Regions from separate parts of the Pseudoalteromonas sp. bablab_jr011 genome, predicted to be linked through region 2. Evidence: predicted binding sites of a transcription regulator. Region 2 holds the regulator's gene; the other holds the start of a gene.

Region 1 (10,999 bases), on a different contig from region 2:
TTCGCTTTTAAAATTTTACATACCTCGAAGCCATTCATATCTGGCATCATGACATCCAGTAAAATTAGTTTTGGAGGTTCATTTTCAATGAGCTGCAGAGCTAAATCACCCGATTTAGCAAATGATAACCGATAGTCATTTGCAAGAACTTCACGCATGACCTTAAGATTTGCGGGCTCATCATCAACGACAAGAATTCTTGCTCGATCAGTAATTTGACTCATGACTGCTCCTTAATCAGCTGCAATGCGGTGCTTTAAATTGGCTAATGCAGTACTTGCTGCATCAAAGTCAAAGTTATCAAAATGTCCAACTATCTCTGCGACTGCGTCTTTATACTCGACAGGGGCATTGTTTTGGACATCACTCAGTAGTTCATCATCTATTTCAGCATGCTCGGCTTGATTTTGTAGTGCCTCGATGTGATTTAAAAATACGCTTATCGATACCGCTTGCGAAGGTGTTTTATCAGTATTAACCTGCTCTTGCTCCTCGAGTAAAGTAACCAGTGCTTGCCACTCTTGATAGCACGCAGTTATTAATTTAGAAAAGTCTTCTTTACCCTGTTCTTTTTCGGCCTGCGACAATAAATACAGTAATTTCGTTAGTGTCAAATTGCCCGCCACACCTTTTAGCGTGTGTAACAGTGTCGTTTGTTCAGATGCATCAAGTGTTGACTCTTTTAAACGTAGAATACTCTGCTGATGATTAGCAAGAAATAAGCGTATTTCAGTATTAAGCTTTTCTTTGCTACCCCACATTTGGATACCTTTAACATAATTGATATGTTGCTTTGCTTTGTTATCAGGCTTAGCTGTGATGTGCTTAATTTCTAAACCGAGCACTTTCGCTATCTCATGATTAACTTGTTGTATATCGACGGGTTTGTTTGCAAAGCCATTCATACCTGCTTGCTTAGCTGTGAGCTTATCTTGTTGAAGCACGCTGGCGGTCAACGCGATGATAGGTGTTTTCTTTAATTGTTGTTGCTGCTCTAATTCACGAATTTTTTTACAAGCAGTTATACCATCGCATTCAGGCATGTGGATATCCATTAAAATGATATCAAAGCTGTGTTGTTTAAATTCAGCAATAGCCTCTAGCCCATTTTTTGCTTTATACACTGTGTGGCCAGCTTGTGAGAGTAATATGTTTAATAGCTCGACATTTTGTTCAATATCATCAACCACTAAGACTCGAAGAGGTGGTAATGTAAGTAGGTTATTACTGAGTTTATCTACTTTATTAATGTCGCCTTCTTGCAAAGGAAGAGAAAAGAAAAAACAACTGCCTTCGCCTTCATTACTCACGGCACTTATTGTGCCTCCCATAAGCTCGACCAATTGCTTGCTTATGGTGGTGCCTAAGCCTGTGCCGCCAAAGCGACGCGTCATCGTTCCATCGGCTTGTTCAAAAGGTTGGAAAATTGCTTTCAAGCGGTGTTTTTCAATGCCAATCCCAGTGTCTTGCACCTCAAAAAAGAGCTGATTGTTTTGTGTCTTACTTACACTAATCGTGACAGAACCTGATTCTGTAAACTTAACCGCATTACCAATTAAGTTATTGAGTACTTGACGAATACGCGCGTCATCACCGATATAAATTGGTGCGACATCATCAGCAATTTTTAAATCTAATAACAGGTTTTTGCGCTTTGCTTCAAGCCAAAAGGTAGAAACGATGTTATCGAGAAGGGCTTGTAAGTTAAAGTGCTCATGATGAATATCGAGTTTGCCTTTTTCTAATTTTGCCGAGTCTAAAACATCGTTAAGAAGATGCAATAATGAGCGTGCTGCATTATTTACGGTAACGATGTGCTTTTGTTGTTCTTTATTAAGTGGGCTGTCCATTAAAATATCGCTGAACCCGATAATTGCATTCATGGGCGTGCGAATTTCATGGCTCATATTTGCCATAAATGCCTGTTTAGCTTGTGCAGCGGCTTCAGCTTCTTGTTTTGCGTGTTTTAATGATTCTTCATAGATATGGCGTGCGGTAATATCAACTAATACACCATCAATCCACTGAACTTCAGAATCATCCGTTTTGTTAATAGAACCTTGATCTAATACCCAAACGACCTTACCGCTGCGATGGCGTACGCGATACTCAAGTGCATATTGATTTTTTTCAGAGATTGCTTTTGTCATGATCTCATTAATATGCGCTTCGTCTTCTTTATTTATAATGTCAGCAAAACTGATGGCTTTTGACGTAAATTCTTCGGCAGTATAGCCCGTTAGATCAAATACATTGGGACTAATGAACAGCATGCTCCAATGGTCATCGAGCAAACAACGAAATACAGCGCCAGGCGTGTTATTCATTAACGTGCGATATTGCTGTTCTTTTTCTTCTAGGCTGCGTTGTAATGCGCGTTGTTCGGTTAAATCGGTTATGAAGCCCACAAACAACGTTTCTGCATCGGGTTGTTTCACTTCACCAAGACCTAAGCGAATAGGGAATAAATGACCTTCCTTGTGTTTTGCACACACGTCGCGGTTAACGCCAATCACTTTTTTAAGAGCGTGGTTGCCACTGTTTAGCAAATAACCATCGTGCTGAGCCGCAATGTCGTCATCCATCAACACTTTCACGTTCTGACCGAGCACTTCTTCTTGTTTCCAGCCAAAGATACTTTCTGCAGATTTATTAAAGCTTAAAATAATACCGCGACAATTAATTGTCACAATACCATCGATTGCCGTACTTAAAATGGCATCGAGTCGTGATTCTTCTGCCGATTTTTCAGCAAGCAGCATACGATAGCGCACCATACCATTGATAATCGCAACGACAGCGGTTAATAACACGGTAGCAAATGACACCATGGCAGCAATAAAAACAAGATTGGTATTGTCTGTGTTATCGGATAAAAAAGGGGAGGTCGCGACAAATCGCGTTGCAGCCATGCCCATGTAATGCATACCGGCGACAGCAAAACCTAAAATAATGGCGCAAATAATCCGGTTTTGTAATGCGGTTAAATTTTGAAAGTGGTCGTTCAAATGAAAGCGAGTATACAGCCCAATAAATGATAAAAACACGGCAACAAAAATGGATGCAGCAAACCACATAGGGTCATAACGAAGTAATGGGCTCATTTCCATTGCCGCCATACCCGTGTAATGCATGGTACCAATACCTGCGCCCACTAACACAGAACTCATGAGTAACTTTAACCCTGCGGGAATATGTGCAATGTCTTTACTGCGTATTAGTGACATACCTGTGTAGCAGGCTAAAAAAGCAGGAATAAACGAAAAAAATGTCAGAGCAGGATCATAGTTAATGGTTGTGCATAAAGAAAATGCAAGCATACCAATAAAGTGCATACTCCAAATTCCGCCAGACAAGACTAGAGAGCCGGTTGCATTGCCTAGTTTTCTGTATGATTCAAAGCGGGTTTTATTGGCTAAATCAATAATATGCAATGAAAAATATGCAGCAAAAATAGCGGTAGCAATCGAAAGGACAACTAAACTAGGATTGTACACCCCACTTATGATTAAGCTTGGATTTTGATCGGTAATAAAAAATTTCGCGAGCATAATAATTCGTTCAGACTGCAAGTAATGTCAGTCTAATACAATTTGCGCTAGATTTAGAGAAAAAAGATATGACAGACTAAGTAGGATTTATTTCATTAGCTATATTTAATTAGAAAATACTTAAGTGTGAGATTACCCATGCGCAGGACTGAGCAGACACTCGTCGAGCAAATGCAAATAAATGATGTTGAAATTCAGCATAGAATGAATTTATTAGGGCTCTCTTCACAATGCTTAGCATCACTCATTAACTATAAACCACTTATCGAGTCGGCGATTGAGAAAATGGTTGATGAGTTCTATAAAAAGCAAACAGAAGTCGATGAAATTTCATTACTTATTGGAGATGCTGACACACTGACACGTTTAAGAGATGCACAAAGACAATACATTATAGATTTATTTTGTGGCTGTTATGAAAATGATTACGTTAATAATCGGCTACGTATTGGCATGGTACATAAGCGAATTGGGGTAGAGCCCAAACTTTATTTATCGGCGGTATGTACCCTTAAAGAGCTCATTTTTGATGTGTTAAGAAACACCATAAAAGACCATGCAGAGCTAAATCAAACATTAACCATTATTGATAAGCTTATTTATTTTGATACAACATTAGTGTTTGATACGTACATTGCGAGTCTTGTTGGCGAAATAGAAAATGCGAAACGAAGAACAGAAGTGTATGCGAAAGGGCTTGAAGAGAAAGTGGCGCAGCGTACACATGAACTTGAAAAACTTGCCAAACTAGACCCCCTCACAAATTTGTATAATCGCCGAGAAATGCAAGAGTTGTTTCAGCGAGAATTAGCAAGAGCGCGCCGTCAGAAGCTACCTTTGACTATTGTATATTTTGATTTAGACAACTTTAAATCAGTGAATGACACACAAGGGCATTTGAAAGGTGACGAGGTATTAAAATTCATCGGGAAATATCTTAAAAAGAATACAAGAGAAATAGACATTGCCTGTCGTTATGGGGGAGATGAATTTTGCCTGATCATGCCAGATTGCGACGTAGAAAACACCATTGCGATATGTAATAAGCTGATCGTTGCTTTTGAAGCAAAATACCCCGCGTTACATTTGAGTTTTGGCATTATTTCAGCGCCTTTAGACAGCACAGTCGGTGCTGAGGAGCTTATAAATCGTGCTGATCGGAAAATGTACGAGGCTAAAAAGCATCAAGGTTCTCACATAATCCATTAACGTGTCATACGCTTTACAAACACCACCACAAACAGCGCTAGCGAAAAGCTGCCACAAAATGCTTCAATCGCTGCTATGAGCCTTGATAATCCAATGGGGGTAATATCGCCATAGCCTAGCGTTGTAAAAGTAACAACGCTAAAGTAAATGCTGTTTAAAAGTGCTGATACGTTATCATCGAACGAATTATCAAAACTAAATCTAAGCAATGAATCTTGATAGCTGACACCAAATAAAAAGTAACATATTGCGCAACAAACGATAAGAGACAGACTAAAGCGAATGACATTTTCAGGTTTTTCACCATAACCACATAACATGTCAATAAAGCTGGAAGTAATTTGTTTCGTTGATCCTTTCGGGTACTGTGCGTGGCGCATTCTTAATTCTTTATAGGTAAAGTTACCCGCGAGCTCGAAAAGCCCTTGGTGTTCAGACGCTTTACGTAAATTTCTGTATATTTCTTCGGATTGTTCAAATAAGTCGCGCGCAGTCGAGTATTGCCTATTTCGACGAGCTTTAAACGCCTCGGCTTCTTGTAGTAATTGTTCGCCTAAATAAATATTATCAATGCGGCTATCACTGAGTTTAACCCCAAGTAGGTTGGTATTTCGCAAATCGCAGTAGTGTAAGCTGGCGCTATGAAGGTTCGCTTTCATTAAGGATGTATTGGCAATTTTATTGTTGAAAAGATGTGCCCCCGACAAATTGGCTCGATAAAAATTGCAGTAAGAAAGATCATAACCTTCTTCATCATCTTTCTTTATTAAATTTAGACCCACTAAATTTGCACGTTGTAATTGCAGACCCTGAAGTAACCCGCCCTTTTTTGCATATCGTTCAAGCTTTTGAGTCAGCTCTAAGCCTGATTTATCAAATTTATTATCATGCCAAAAGCAATACCCAGAACCCATATCGGTTTCTTGACACGTGTTACCTGTTGGTGAAATGTAGCTACAACACGGTTTATCAGGCATAAGAATAAAAACTTATTTATGAGTCATCTTTATAGATTAGCAGGTATTTTACGGGGTAAAATATAATACAAAGATTTTATTAATTACATTGGCTTATTTTGTTTGAGTACACGTTAAAACGCAGTAAACGTAGAAAAACTGTCGCGATTAAAGTCGCCGAGCAGCAGTTGACTGTGTATGCACCTCACTTTGTCCCGCGTAAAGATATTGAAGCGTGGTTAAAAACAAAGCAGCATTGGGTTGCAGAGCAAGTTACTAAACAATCATTACACGCTGAGCAGTGTCAATTTCCCATTAAAAATTCGCAAATCAAGCTATTTGATCAGGTAATTCCCCTTGTATTTAAGCAAGAAAATTGCAGCCAATGGTATCAAGACACTGATACTCATGAATTAACCCTTGCTATTTCACCGCGCGTTAAACTCACAGACGCAAAGTATCTTGCATTGATGGAAGAGTTTTTACATGACAAGTTAGAAACCTACCTTGAGATGCGTATACAAAACTACTGTATTCAAATGAGAGAAGCGTTACCAACACGTCTTAAAATTCAACATTACAAGCGGCGATGGGGCAGTTGTAATCGCCAAAGAGAGTTAACCTTTAATTTGCACTTAGCCAGTGCGCCCCTATGGGTTATTGATTATGTTGTTGTTCATGAACTTGCGCATTTAAAGCATATGGATCACAGTGCGGCATTTTGGCAACGGGTGAGTGAGTTTTATCCCGAACATAAAAAAGCAAGCAATTGGCTGAAAGTGAATGGTCCATTTTTACGCTGGCTCTAATACTAATCCGCAAAAATACTTAATCATTTTGAGTGATTAAACCAGTCGCTACCTGCGTTAAAAATGTCTGATTTACGACTGCATGGATGCAGGAGGTAGAGCAATGCAGGAGCAATTGCCGAGAACAACTAAATAACTAAATAACTAAATTTTTGCCTTGTTATCAACGCGGTTTTATTGCCTCAAAATAGACCACTTAATTAAACGGAATAGTATAACAAAAGGATAATTCAATTGAAATAGCTGTATTTTTAGTTTAACGATTTAGGAAAAGAGAAGTAAATAATAAGATGAAAAATAGAATAGTGAATTAGCAGAGAAGGAAAGTGGTGGAGGGAGCTGGATTCGAACCAGCGAAGGCTGAGCCGTCAGATTTACAGTCTGATCCCTTTGGCCGCTCGGGAACCCCTCCACACTAATTTTTATTGCATTTGGCCCCACTTAACTGAGCGTAGAAAAGTGGTGGAGGGAGCTGGATTCGAACCAGCGAAGGCTGAGCCGTCAGATTTACAGTCTGATCCCTTTGGCCGCTCGGGAACCCCTCCAATGCAACGGCGCTGATAATAGCAAACTGGCTCTTTAAGTAAAGAAAAAAACTAAAGAAAAATAGATTAATGCCGATAACTGGTTAATCTTGAAACTATTCGGCCAAAGTCTATGCAAATTGATGGTTTGTTGCTCAACGAGAGTCAACTTGATAATCGTCTTAACAAAAGTGTTCATGAACACCGCCAAGGTGAGTTTGCCTTATTATTGGCGATGCTGTCTCATGATGCGCTTGATTTTAGCCAGTTTCATTTACCGAAAACAGAATTAACCGATACTCAGAGTTCAGAACACGTACTCAGAAATGAGTTAGGGGCAGGCCCAAAACAACCATTAGCGCCTGAACAATATGATATGTTAATCGGGCAGAATAATGGGCTGCGACTTTTAGAAGGTGGCTTGTCAGATATTCGCCTACGTAATTGCCTCAGTCCTGAGCCGCTTGCTATCCGCGATGATAAAAATCATGTGCCGTTAGAAGTCATCGATAACTGTGAGCCAGCAGTCAGAAAACGCTATTACGATAAAAACGCACCCACAGAGCGTATGCAAATGGATGCAGCTGCGTTTTATGACAGCTTAACGGACGAGGCGATTCATCAGCCTTTGCAATTGGCAACTGCTTAATTAATTGAAATTGTCATACTCGCCTTGTACGCTACACTTACAAAGATAGGTAAATTGGTGCAAATCAGTAAAAAGTACAGCTAATTTTTTATGTGCTTGTTATAATGCGCCCAAATGGCTTTATGCCATTATCATTGAACCAAGTTATTAGGACTATAATGAAGAAAACATTCACGCTTAACCATGAGAAAATTAAATACCCTCGCATGGTTGATGCAGCTAAGCACGAAGTGAAGAAGTATTTAAAACGTGAGCGTAATAAAACTCTCCCAGAAGATGCCGATTACTGGGCATTTGATTGTAAATTTGGAGAGTCAGCTGACGACGCGAAAGTCGTTCATGTGGCGGAAATTAATAAATGCATTAGCGATATTGAAGCAAAAGGGCTTACATCGTTTTATGTCGAGATTCTAGCGCGTCCAGCACAACGCCAGTTACAAGAATTTGACGAAGAATAGTCGTTATAATTCATAGAATTTAAGAATGGGCCTTGAGGCCCATTTTTATTGTCTGAAATACAATGACATTATTGTGTGTTGATTTATATCACATGCCCACCACGCAACGGCTTTCCCTACAATGGCTAGTCAAGGTTTAGATTGGCTATATAAAAAGTGAATAGCCGTGATTTAAATTGCGTGACACTTTTTATATTTTTTGCCGCTACCGCAAGGGCATTCATCATTACGGCCAATTTTAATATCAGCAACGGGCGTTATTTCACCATCAAGGTAACGCCATAGTCCATCTTCTTTAATAAAACGCGATTTCTCGTGTAACTCACAATACAAGTTTTGGTAAAAGTAATTTGCTTTAAATTCTACAAAACCTTCTTGCTCGTTATATTCAGTATCTAAAACGCTTAGCTTGGTAAAACGACAGCTATTAGCAAAATCTTTGATTTCGCTAACAGGGTTAGCGGTTTGTTGGCTTTGTGCGTATGTTGTAAAGACATATTTTGCATCTTTTAAGGCATAAGCACTAAAGCGAGAACGCATAAGTTGTTCCGGCGTTTGCGCTTGGCTATCGCCTGCGTGCAAAGGTTGGCAGCAAAGCGAGAAATCTTGTTTGCTGCCACAAGGACAAAGGGAGTGTGTGAGTGATGTCATAACAACTTACCTAAAACAATAAATTGCTATTTTAGCAAGCCTATTGTGGCTGCGGTACTAAATTGTTTAATGGGTTGCTTTTGGTGAAGCAGTAAAACTTTGCAGATGCATGTTCTAAATTAAGAGTCATAGAATCTAGTTGATTGTTGCTGACAATATCTGTCCAGGTGATCACTGCGGCAAAGTTACCGTTGTGCAGCGCCGAACTTAACACATATTCAAGATTCACAAGGTGCTTTTGTCTGATCACTAACAGTTTACTGGTGTCGATTGAACATGAATCGAGTAATGCTTTACTTGGCACATGATCAGGTGCAATTAACAATGTCCACGCACTTTGGCTGTTATAGTGATGTAATACCTTTAATAGCTCAAATGTTGCTGAAATTTCGTCTTCAATTTGAATTAAATTAACCGACGCTTTGTCGTTATCTTGTTGATAGCTTTTAACGGTTCTTAAGGTAATTGGCTGTAACATAACTTTCACTCACTGGTTGTTTATACAGTATGTGTATACAGTAGTTTATACAGTGTTTTTGCGCAAGTGTTTTTTTGCTATTTTTTTAACCAATTATTCAGTTTTTAATAATTTTAAAAAATTAAATCTTTAAAAACAATTGGTTATTTTGTTTCTTTGCAGTGTGATATTTTGTTAAAAATGGATGAAATAATATATACAGTGTTTTATATCGAAGTTTATACAGTAGTTTGTATGCAGGATATTTGAGGTTTATACAGGTGTTTTGATAAAGAAGCCGGTGTACACCGGCTTCTAAAATTTAGTTTTTCAAGTACGTATTTAAAAACTCAAGGTACGCGTTTGATGCTTTGATACGGTTTTCTTTTTTAGTAAAACCATGACCTTCGTCATCGAACAACACGTATTCTACGGGGACACCATTCGCTTTTACTGCGGCAACAAGCTCATCACTCTCAACTTGCAATACACGAGGGTCGTTTGCACCTTGAATAACCATCAGTGGTTTCGTAATGTTTTTAGCATGGAAGAGGGGAGATATCGCTCGATGGCGTTCGCCATCAGTTGCAGGGTCACCCATTTCATCGTACAGCGCTTTTTTAAAGCTTTCCCACCAAGGTGGTATAGAGTTTAATGTTCTTACCCAGTTAGTTACGCCAAAAATATTAATACCTACTTTAAATTCTTCAGGTTCGAAAGCCAGCGCCGCTGCCGTCATAAAGCCACCGTAACTGCCACCCATAATGCCAATTTTATCAGCATCAACCCAGTCTAAGCTCTGTAAGTGCTTTTTCCCGTAGACAATATCTTGCAAATCGTCTGTACCATGCTTTTTATCATCTAAATGGAAAAAAGTTTTACCATAGCCAGAGCTACCGCGATTGTTTACAGCAAATATAGCATAGCCATGATTAACTAAGTTCTGCTGCATTGCGCTGTAACCTGTGCGGCTCTGGCCGCCCGGACCACCATGCACCCACACTAGAGCAGGCACTTTATTATTACTATTAGCCTGTTTGGGCTTATATAAAACGCCAGGGATTTCTAAACCGTCAAAGCTTTTAAAACGCACAATCGTGCTTTCAACGAGATCATTTTGATCAATTGCATCGCTTAAAGTATGGGTCAGTTTTTTTGCTTTCGTTTCGCCTAATTGCCAAACAAATAAGTTACTTGGCGAGGTATCTGAATTTAGGTAAAACGCCATGCTCTTTTCATCAGCTGAAAAGCTTACACCACGTAAATTGCCCGGGGGCAAGGCAGGCATATCGATTTGTTTATTGGTTTTTGTGTCAATGATTGTCACTTTAGTACTGGCATCAGCATTAACCCCACTTACTTGGTAACGCCCTGATTTTGAGAAGTAAATAAAGCTGACATCCCAGTCATCTTTTAGGGCGGGGCTGTGCTCACCTGTCGTTAAGTCATAGCGCCAAACCTGTGAAAATTCACCTTTTGCATCGGTCGAGTAATACAGAGACTTGCTGTCTTTTGAGAATGTTTCAGGGCCATATTGCGCTTCATTATCATGACGAGTGATTAGCTCAGGTTTGAGCGTTTTTTTCATTGTATCGAGAATGAACACATCACTGTCTTTATTAGAGTTATTTTTTGATAAGGCAATAAAGCGGCCATCAGGGCTAATCGCCCCGACATCTAGACCAAGAGTATTTTGATAAACAGGTGTTATTTCATAGCGTGAACTGTCTACGCG
Region 2 (10,999 bases):
TAACGATGTGCCTATTGTTGAATCACCCATGCTTACCCGTGCGCTTTATCACACCACCGAGGTGGGCCAGCAAATACCTGATCAACTGTTTACCGCAGTAGCGCAAGTGCTTGCCTATGTATTTCAATTAAAACGCTTCCAAAAAGGGCGTGGTAAACGTCCTGTTCCACTTAATAAAAAGCTCCCTATCCCAGAGGCTTATAAATATTAATTAGCCGTTTAATAACTTGGAATAGTTATTGCAAATTCCGTGTAGTGTCAATTTTTTGAAATTGTTGAATTATGGAATTTAAAGCGGTATTACAACAACTTAATAAAGATAAAAAAGAGTATGCGAAGGGGCTTGGAACACCATTACTGGTGCTTGCAGCCCTTGGCATGGTTATTTTACCTCTGCCTCCTTTTCTTTTAGATATTCTTTTTTCGTTTAATATCGCGCTTGCGCTGGTGGTGTTACTCGTTACGGTTTACACCATGAAGCCCCTTGAGTTTGGTATGTTTCCGGCCGTGCTGCTAATAGCCACAATTATGCGTCTTGCATTGAATGTTGCCAGTACTCGGGTGGTACTCCTTGAAGGTCATAATGGCGGGGATGCTGCTGGTAAAGTAATTGAAGCGTTCGGCTCGGTGGTTATCGGCGGTAACTATGCCGTTGGTCTTGTTGTGTTCCTTATTCTCATTATTATCAACTTTGTGGTTATCACCAAAGGTGCAGGGCGTATTTCAGAGGTGTCAGCGCGTTTTACACTTGACGCTATGCCAGGTAAACAAATGGCGATTGATGCTGACTTAAACGCAGGTTTTATTAGTGCAGAGCAAGCTCGTGAACGCCGTGAAGAAGTAACGCGTGAAGCCGACTTTTATGGCTCAATGGACGGTGCCAGTAAATTCGTAAAAGGTGATGCTATTGCCGGTATTGTGATCCTTGTGATTAATATCGTGGGTGGTTTATTTGTCGGCATGATTCAACATGACTTAAGCTTCAGCCGTGCAATGGAAGTATATACTTTATTAACCATTGGTGATGGTCTCGTTGCGCAATTACCTTCATTACTTCTTTCAATTGGTACTGCGATTGTTGTAACGCGTCAAAATGAGTCGCATAACATGGGCGATCAGTTTAAGTCGCAGCTAGGCAATGAAAAGTCGTTATTTATCGCTTCAGGTATTTTGATCACCATGGGCCTCGTGCCAGGCATGCCTCATCTTGCATTTTTAAGCTTGGGCGCATTGTTAGGTTACCTTGCTTACTTTACCCAACAACAAAAAATTAAAGCAGAAGCAGAAAAAGCTGAATTGGAAGCAAATGGGGGTGTGCCAGGCACCGGTGTTGCTAACAAGCAAGAGCAAAAAGAATTGGGTTGGGACGATGTACAGCAAGTAGATGTGATTGGTTTAGAAGTCGGTTATCGCTTAATTCCACTGGTTGATCAGTCGCAAGGGGGAGAGCTACTTAACCGTATTAAAGGTGTGCGTAAGAAACTCTCGCAAGAACTCGGTTTCTTGGTACCGCCTGTGCATATCCGTGACAACTTAGAGTTAGACCCTAACGCCTACCGTATCACAATGATGGGTGTATCCAGTGGTGAAGGTGAGCTTAAGCATGGTGATGAACTTGCCATAAACCCAGGGCAAGTATTTGGCCCAATCAAAGGTGTTGAAACAAAAGATCCTGCTTTTGGACTCGATGCGGTATGGATTAAGCCAGACCAGAAAGATGAAGCCCAATCATTGGGTTACACCGTGGTTGATGGAGCTACTGTCGTGGCAACCCATATTAGTCAGCTATTAACAAACAGCGCAGCATTACTATTAGGTCATGAAGAAGTACAGAACCTACTTGATATGTTAGCGAAAAGTCATCCTCGTCTTGTCGAGGGACTGGTTCCTGACGTATTACCATTGACCACGGTTGTAAAAGTGCTGCAAAACTTACTTAACGAAGGGGTCGCAATTCGTGATATGCGTTCAATTGTTCAGACCCTTGTTGAATATGGCCCACGTAGCCAAGACCCAGATGTACTAACGGCTGCAGTGCGAATTTCACTGCGCAGATTGATTGTTCAAGATGCGGTTGGTATGTCATCTGAAATCCCTGTCATAACCTTGGCGCCTGAGTTGGAACAGATGTTGCATCAGTCACTTCAAAATGCAGGTGACGAAGGTGCCGGAATAGAGCCAGGACTTGCAGAGCGACTTCAGCAATCATTAAATGAAGCGCATCAAAACCAAGAAATGGCCGGTGAACCTTCGATATTACTAACGTCAGGAATGTTACGCACTGTGTTATCTCGTTTTGTTAAGTACACCATCCCAGGTTTAAGGGTAATGTCTTACCAAGAGGTACCAGACGAAAGACAGATTAAGATTGTCAGCTCAGTAGGCCAACAATAGGATAGTAAAGGGGTTGTACCATGAAAATTAAACGTTTTTTTGCTAAAGATATGCGCACCGCACTAAAAGAAGTGAAAGATGAATTAGGTGTTGATACGGTTATTATGTCTAACAAAAAGTTAGCGAATGGTGTTGAAATTGTCGCCGCTGTTGATTATGACAAAGCAGCCCCAAAAGCCGAAGCGAAACCGGTGCCTGCACACACAGCGCCACAACAGTCGCATAATTTCGTAAAACCAGAACCTATGCGCGCTAAACCTGAGCCACAAGCCCAAGTTGCAGACAGCCTACAAGCGTTACTAGAGCGTCAAGCCCCACGCCCTCGTTCGCCAGAGCTTGCTTCAATGTTTAATCATTCTGGTATTGAAACGAGTGAACATTATCAGCCAAAAACACACAGTTTTGCGCCGCAAGAGCAGCCGCAATATTCAGCAAAACCTCGCTATCAAGAGCAAGCAGCACCGCGAGTGCAAACACAAGCACATAGCCTAGGTTTTGATGATGATTTAGACACAGGCTTCGACGATTTAGATTCACCAGCAGAACACAAAACGGCCGCACCCGCAAACCACTCAGAAATGGCGACGATGCGTGAAGAAATGAATGCCATTCGTCAATTACTTGAACATCAAGTGTCTGGTTTGATGCAGCAAGACATGGCGCGTCGTGATCCGACCCGTGCTTGTATGATTGATCGCCTAGCCGGTATGGGCATTGAGCGTGATGTTGCGGAGCAAATGGCGTGTTTTATTCCTGATGACGTTTCGCGTCAACAAGCGTGGCAAGCCTTATTGCAAATGGTTGAAAACCAAATGCATACAACAAATAATGAAATTTTACGTCAAGGCGGTGTGTACGCTTTAGTGGGTCCTACGGGGGTGGGCAAAACCACCACCGTGGCGAAATTGGCAGCCCTTGGAGCACAAAAATATGGTGCAGATAAAGTCGCGCTTATTACAACAGACACTTACCGTATTGGTGCGTATGAGCAGCTAGCCACTTATGGCCGCATTATTGGCTGTGGTGTGAAACAAGTTAAAGACGCAAATGAATTAGCTGAAGTGTTATACCATTTACGCAATAAGCGTCTAGTATTAATAGACACTGCGGGTATGAGTCAACGCGACTTACGCTTAACTGAGCAACTTAATACATTAATGCGCAATCAGCGTGTCGACATTCGCAGTTATTTAGTGTTAAGTGCAACAGCGCAAATTAACGTGCTACAAGAAACCGTTCGCCACTTTAAAAAAGTGCAACTAAGTGGTTGTATCTTCACTAAGTTAGATGAATCACTTAGTTTAGGTGAGATTATTAGTATTGCGATTCAAAATCGCTTGCCAATAGGGTATCTTACTAATGGTCAGCGTGTTCCTGAAGATATTCGCGTTGCGAATGCAGAAAAACTAGTAAAAAAAGCTGAGCAATTATATTTAAAACGAGCAAAAGCACAACATTCACGACGTCAAGCAGTAGCGTCGAACACAGTAGGGATGTATGATTAACACAGTATTAGATCAAGCAAGCGGCCTGCGCAAAATGAATCAAAATAATAATAGTGGCGTTAAAGTTATCGCTGTCACTGGCGGCAAAGGTGGTGTGGGTAAAACGAATGTGTCACTCAATACCGCGATCGCATTAGGTCAGCTGGGAAATCGTGTATTAGTATTAGATGCCGATTTAGGGTTGGCAAATTGTGACGTAATGCTTGGTTTACGTGTCGAGAGAAACTTATCTCATGTTTTATCTGGTGAGTGTGAACTGGATGAAATTCTTGTCGAAGGCCCAGCAGGTATAAAAATTGTGCCAGCGACTTCGGGCTCGCAAAGTATGGTTGAGTTAACACCGTCAGAACATGCGGGGCTTATCCGCGCATTTAGCGAGCTAAATACTGAGTTTGATATTTTAATTGTCGATACCGCTGCGGGTATTTCAGACATGGTATTAAGCTTTTCGCGTGCAGCGCAAGATGTTGTTGTTGTTGTATGTGATGAACCTACCTCAATTACCGACGCTTACGCCCTAATTAAAGTGTTAAGTCGTGAGCATGGCGTTTACAAATTTAAAATAGTTGCCAATATGGTGCGCAGTATGCGTGAAGGGCAAGAATTATTTGCTAAACTCTCAAAAGTAACGGATCGATTCTTAGATGTGTCTATGGAACTTGTCGCAACCATTCCGTATGACGAGAATATGCGCAAATCGACCCGCCGCCAAAAAGTGATTGTGGAGTTATTTCCAAACTCACCAGCCGCTGTGGCATTTAAAACATTAGCAACGAAAGCAGTTAAGTGGCCAATTCCAAATCAACCGTCAGGTCATTTAGAATTTTTTATTGAAAAACTAGTAAACGGTTAACTATGACAACATCGGTGAATAAAGCGATGGGATATCAATCAGCACAGAATTTAAATGCGATTGTTGAAAAACATGCCTCTTTAGTCAAAAAAGTAGCGTGTCATCTAATTGCTCGTTTACCTGCCAGTGTGCAACTCGATGATTTGATTCAGTCAGGTATGATTGGCCTTATAGAAGCGTCGAAAAATTTTGATGCGAGTAAAGGGGCCAGTTTTGAAACATTTGCGGGTATTCGAATTCGAGGGGCTATGCTCGATGAAATCCGTCGAGGTGATTGGGCTCCCCGTTCAGTTCACCGTAATGCACGCCTTGTCGCTGAAACGATTTCGGATTTAGAGAGTATTTTAAACCGCGAGCCAAAAGACACAGAAGTTGCTGAAAAACTTGATATTACACTGGATGAGTACCATCATATTCTACATGATGTAAATTCCAGTAAGGTACTGGGTATAGAGGATTTAGGCGTTGATGAAGACGTCATCACACCTATGGGGCATGATTTAGCACTAGACAAACCGTTTAATAATGTTAAAAATGAACGGTTTAACCAGTCTCTATTGACGGCTATCCAATCGTTACCAGAAAGAGATGCACTCGTTTTGTCTTTGTATTACAACGATGAAATGAACTTAAAAGAAATAGGGCACATACTCGATGTTAGCGAATCGCGTGTGAGTCAAATACATGGTCAGGCGATGATTAAGCTCAAAGCAAAAATCAATGACTGGATTAATTAGTAGTAAGTAAATAAGGTTCAAACCTCACCGGAGGATGTTTTGGATAAAAACATGAAAATTCTTGTTGTTGATGATTTTTCTACAATGAGACGTATCATTAAAAACCTGTTAAGGGATTTAGGTTTTACCAATGTGCAGGAAGCTGATGATGGTTCAACAGCATTGCCGATGTTGCAAAATCAAGAGTTTGATTTTGTTGTAACAGATTGGAATATGCCTGGAATGCAAGGTATTGATCTATTACGCGCAATTCGTGCTGATGATAGCCTTAAACATATCCCCGTGTTAATGGTGACAGCTGAAGCGAAAAAAGAACAAATTGTTGCTGCTGCTCAAGCGGGTGTTAATGGCTATATCGTCAAACCATTCACTGCTGCGACACTGAAAACCAAATTGGAAAAAGTGTTTGAACGTTTAGGTTAATCTAAGGGGAGAGGCTTATGTCAGCACTTGCTGCGCCTCAAATAAGTTTAGAGCAAGCTCGTCAACTTGTTGAGTATCTTGAAAATGGTGAACAAGAGAAAGCTGATAAGCTGATACTTGAAACAGCATCAAAAGAACAATCAGAGTTGTTTGCTGAAGTCGGTAAATTGACACGACAACTTCATGAAGCACTAAAAAACTTCGATCTTGATACTCGACTCACAGATTTAACAACAGAAGCAATCCCAGATGCAAAGCAGCGCTTGAATTATGTTATGGAAATGACTGAAAGCGCGGCCAATAAAACGATGGATGCCGTGGAAGCGAGTTTGCCTATAGCACAACAGCTCGCTGATGAAATTGCCACGATTAAACCAACGTGGGATCGTTTAATGAATCGAGAAATTGAACTCGGTGAATTTAAAACGTTATGCCACAGCTTAGATAAGTTCATGAATAACTCGCACACCAAAACAGATGAGTTACAAGGCTTGATGACCAACGTGCTAATGGCGCAAGATTATCAAGACTTGACGGGGCAGGTAATACGCCGTGTTATCGAATTAGTGCGCGAAGTAGAAGACAGTTTAATCAATCTCTTAACTGTATTCGGCAGTCAAGACGATGGTCAAATAAAACAAGAAAAACAGGCCATAGACAAAGCACCTGCACAAAGCGATACGCTGGCAGGTCCAGAAGGGCCAATTATTGATAAAGAGTCACGCGATGATGTTGTTTCAGGACAAGATGAAGTTGATGACCTATTATCAAGTCTGGGCTTCTAAGAGGAGAGTAGCTGCATGAGCTTTGAAGTCGATGAAGATATTTTACAGGATTTCCTTGTTGAAGCAGGGGAAATTTTAGAGCTTTTGTCGGAGCAATTGGTCGAGCTTGAAAATAATCCAGATGATAAAGACTTACTAAACGCTATTTTTAGAGGCTTTCACACCGTAAAAGGTGGCGCAGGCTTTTTAAGCATGACTGAGCTTGTTGATGCGTGTCATGGTGCTGAAAATGTGTTTGATTTGTTGCGCCAAGGCGTGCGCAGTGTAACTCCAGAACTTATGGATGTTATTTTACAAGCCCTCGATACAATCAATGAAATGTTCGCGACAATTCAAAATCGTGAACAACCAGAGCCAGCAGATCAAGCCCTCTTAGACGTCCTACATAAATTAAGTCAACCACCAACAGCAGAAGAGCTCGCTGGTGAAGACACAACCGTAACAGACGAAGTAGCAGAAGAAGTCACTGTTGAGCCTGAACCGGTTGTTGATACACCCGAAGTTACTGCTGATGTCTCTAGTAATATTGATGACGACGATCCGTTTGCATTTGATATGTTATTTGATGGGGGATTGGGTGATACCCAAGCTCAACCACAAAACATAGATGAAATTACTGAAGATGAATTCGAAAGCTTGCTCGATGAGTTGCACGGTAAAGGCCAAGGGCCTGCATCAATCACATCAGACACCATGAGCAGTGACAGCGATGATATTACCGATGATGAGTTTGACAGCTTATTAGATGAGCTTCACGGCGTTGGCAGTTTTGGTGAAGTAAAAGCCGACAAAATTACCAGCCAAGCTCCCGCTGAGCCAAGCGCTGTGGTCGAGCAAAGCACCCCTGCAGTCAGTAATGAAGGCTCTGATGATGAAATTAGTGATGATGAGTTTGAAGCATTACTTGATGAATTACATGGCAAAGGCAGTGCGCCGCAATCATTAGAGACAGATAAGCCGCAAACGCCAGAAACAACCAAAGTTGAGCCAACAAAACCTGCGGCCCCAGTGGCTGCAAAGGTTGAGCCTGCTAAATCTGCGCCACAACCTGCAACGAGTAAGCCTGCGCCAACTGAAAAAGCGCCCGAGAAACAGGCTGCTGCTGCGGCGAAAAAAGCGCCGCCTCCCCAAGCTGAAACAACCGTGCGTGTTGACACCAAACGGTTAGACCAAATTATGAACATGGTTGGTGAGTTGGTGTTGGTGCGCAATCGCTTAGTGAGCCTTGCAAATAACACCAACAGTGAGGCGATGGGGAAAGCCATTTCGAACCTAGATGTCGTCACGGCAGACTTGCAGGGTGCGGTAATGAAAACCCGCATGCAGCCAATTAAGAAAGTATTTGGTCGTTTCCCGCGTGTTGTTCGTGATTTAGCACGCAGCTTGAAAAAAGATATCAACTTGCTATTGGTCGGTGAAGAAACCGACTTAGATAAAAACTTAGTTGAAGCCCTCGCTGATCCACTTGTTCACTTAGTGCGTAACTCTGTTGACCATGGTATAGAGATGCCTGCGGTGCGCGAAGCGGCCGGTAAGCCTCGTACAGGGACAGTTACGCTTTCAGCATCGCAAGAAGGCGATCATATCCTGCTCACCATTCGTGATGATGGTGCAGGTATGGATCCTGAGAAGCTGAAAAAAATAGCAATAAACAAAGGGGTTATCGATCACGACCAAGCGAGTCGTTTATCGGACACTGAAGCGTATAATTTAATATTTGCACCAGGTTTTTCAACCAAAGAGGAAATCTCAGATATTTCAGGTCGTGGTGTGGGTATGGATGTGGTGAAAACCAAAATCACCCAACTAAATGGCTCTGTGAACATTCAATCTGAGCTAGGTGTTGGAACCATACTTGAGATCAAAGTACCTTTAACACTGGCAATCTTGCCGACTCTGATGGTTATTGTGGGTGAGCAAACTTTTGCTTTACCACTGGCTGGGGTGAGTGAAATTTTCCATCTTGATTTAACAAAGACCAACGTTGTCGATGGGCAACTGACAATTATTGTCCGTAAAAAAGCGATTCCATTATTTTATTTACAACATTGGTTAGTGAAAGGAGCCAATCGCCAAGAGCGTAAAGCAGAAGGTCATGTGGTTATCGTACAGATTGGTACTAAGCAAGTGGGCTTTGTCGTTGACTCGTTAATTGGTCAAGAAGAGGTGGTGATAAAACCTCTCGATGCTTTACTGCAAGGTACACCAGGTATGGCAGGCGCAACAATCACTTCTGATGGTGGCATTGCACTGATTTTAGATGTACCAAGTATGCTAAAACATTACGTTGGCTAATAATAGTTAGGCTCAATAATTTTAAAGTGCAGCTAATATGCTGCACTTTATGGCATAAATAACAAGAGAGTGCTAATGGCAGTCAAAGTATTAGTTGTTGATGATTCAAGCTTTTTTCGTCGCAGAGTAAGCGAAATATTAGAGCAAGACAGCGACATTCAGGTAATAGGGTTTGCTGTAAATGGCCGCGAAGCAGTTGATAAAGCGCGTGAGCTAAAACCAGACGTTATTACAATGGATGTTGAAATGCCGGTACTTGACGGCATTAGTGCTGTTAAAGAAATTATGGCAGCAACGCCTACGCCAATATTAATGTTTTCTTCGTTAACCCGAGATGGTGCAACAGCCACGCTAGATGCACTGGACGCGGGGGCGCTTGATTTCTTGCCTAAAAAGTTTGAAGACATTGCAAGAAACAATGAAGAAGCGATTGCCTTACTACAAAATAAAGTAAAGGAAATAGGGCGTCGCCGTATTTCTCGTTTTACACGTCCTTTGACTTCACCTCGTCCGGCGTCCCCGACACCTGCAACTAGCACGCGAAGCGGCGGCATTGTTCAGCCAGATCGTAGTTTTAGCCGTTCAACTCCCGCAGCGCCTTCGCCGTCGAGTAATGTTAGAGCGTCAGGGAAACAGTACCAAGTTGTTGCAATTGGCACCTCGACAGGTGGCCCCGTTGCGCTGCAAACAATATTAACGCAACTACCTGCTAATTTTCCGCACCCCATATTACTTATTCAACATATGCCGGCTGCATTCACGCCAGCGTTTGCTGCACGTTTAAATGGCCTGTGTAAAATCAATGTGAAAGAAGCACAGCAGGGTGACAGACTGATGCCTGGCACTGCGTATTTAGCACCGGGTGGTCAGCAAATGCTGATAGAGGGACGTGGCTCTGCACGCACACTGCGTGTGTTTGAAGATGACAGTCCGCGTATTACCTATAAACCCAGTGTCGATGTGACATTTGCCAGTGCTGCAAAAGCATTTGGTGGTGATGTATTAGCGGTGGTGCTGACTGGTATGGGGGCTGATGGTCGTGATGGTGCTCGCATGCTGAAGCAAGTGGGAGCCACTATTTGGGCACAAGATGAAAAAACCAGTGTGGTTTATGGTATGCCACAGGCTGTCGCTAATGCGGGTTTAGCCAGTGAAAACCTAGCTCTTAATGATGTTGCTACACGCTTAATACGTGAGACTGGCTGTGGATAAGCTGTCTTTTCTTGGATTAATCATTGCTATTTGTGCCATAACCTTCGGCTACGCGCTTGAGGGAGGGGTTGTTAGTGCTTTGTTCAATGGTCCTGCCTTAATTATTGTACTTGGCGGAACTTTAGGTGCGGTCATGCTGCAAACACCAGGCAGTGTGTTTACTAAAACGCTGAAAATTAGTCACTGGGTGTTTTTTCCGCCTTACCATGACGTGGACGCCGCGATTGAGCAGGTGAAGCGGTGGTCACAAAAAGCGCGTCAAGAAGGGTATTTAGTTTTAGAGTCTGAAGCGCTTGCGCACCCAGACCCCTATGCTGCGAAAGGTTTAAGCTTGCTTGTTGATGGCGCCGGCGAAAATAAGCTCAGAGATACGCTAGAGATTGATTTAATGCTTGAACGCGAACGTCTGTTAGAAGTCAGTCGCGTGTATGAAGCAATGGGCGGCTATAGCCCCACAATTGGCATATTAGGGGCCGTGCTTGGCCTTATTCAGGCAATGCAATTTATTACTGACCCAGAAAAGTTAGGCGCAGGCGTTGCAACGGCGTTTATTGCGACGATTTACGGCGTCGGTTTAGCTAATTTATTGTTCCTGCCAATGGCAAATAAGCTAAAACAACAGATTGAACAAAAAATGCTGTATCACGAATTACTTGCTGAAGGCATTATTGCGATTGCTCAAGGCGAGAGCCCACTCAATATTGAACTTAAACTTGAGGCGTACCGTGTTGAACGTCCAAGCTTAGTCAGTGAGTAAGTTTTTATGATGCGCCGTCGTATGCGTCATACCACTCA

What was found. The regulator FliA, encoded in region 2, starts transcription of late flagellar genes. The targets are predictions, from matches to a motif close to CTAAAGNTNNNNNNNNNNNNGCCGATA.
Region 1: the regulator FliA is predicted to act here: its motif matches at 7,122-7,148, upstream of JIG41_RS18805 (VC2046/SO_2500 family protein).

Annotation. Positions count from the first base shown of each region.
Region 1 covers NZ_JACDWU010000302.1:17,992-28,990, forward strand. Annotated here, with positions in the region: gene JIG41_RS18770 (two-component system response regulator) at 1-224, opposite strand, end outside; gene JIG41_RS18775 (PAS domain S-box protein) at 234-3,551, opposite strand; gene JIG41_RS18780 (GGDEF domain-containing protein) at 3,690-4,760, shown strand; gene JIG41_RS18785 (ion channel) at 4,757-5,737, opposite strand; gene JIG41_RS18790 (M48 family metallopeptidase) at 5,836-6,525, shown strand; tRNA gene JIG41_RS18795 (tRNA-Tyr) at 6,853-6,937, opposite strand; tRNA gene JIG41_RS18800 (tRNA-Tyr) at 6,986-7,070, opposite strand; gene JIG41_RS18805 (VC2046/SO_2500 family protein) at 7,183-7,698, shown strand; gene JIG41_RS18810 (DUF6172 family protein) at 7,857-8,156, shown strand; gene JIG41_RS18815 (YchJ family protein) at 8,328-8,807, opposite strand; gene JIG41_RS18820 (SulA-like leucine-rich domain-containing protein) at 8,848-9,285, opposite strand; gene JIG41_RS18825 (S9 family peptidase) at 9,587-10,999, opposite strand, start outside.
Region 2 covers NZ_JACDWU010000020.1:3,725-14,723, reverse strand. Annotated here, with positions in the region: gene flhB (flagellar biosynthesis protein FlhB) at 1-211, shown strand, start outside; gene flhA (flagellar biosynthesis protein FlhA) at 283-2,394, shown strand; gene flhF (flagellar biosynthesis protein FlhF) at 2,415-3,899, shown strand; gene JIG41_RS00515 (MinD/ParA family protein) at 3,892-4,752, shown strand; gene JIG41_RS00510 (RNA polymerase sigma factor FliA) at 4,779-5,489, shown strand; gene cheY (chemotaxis response regulator CheY) at 5,529-5,912, shown strand; gene JIG41_RS00500 (protein phosphatase CheZ) at 5,930-6,697, shown strand; gene JIG41_RS00495 (chemotaxis protein CheA) at 6,713-8,992, shown strand; gene JIG41_RS00490 (chemotaxis response regulator protein-glutamate methylesterase) at 9,068-10,204, shown strand; gene JIG41_RS00485 (flagellar motor protein) at 10,197-10,961, shown strand; gene JIG41_RS00480 (flagellar motor protein MotB) at 10,968-10,999, shown strand, end outside.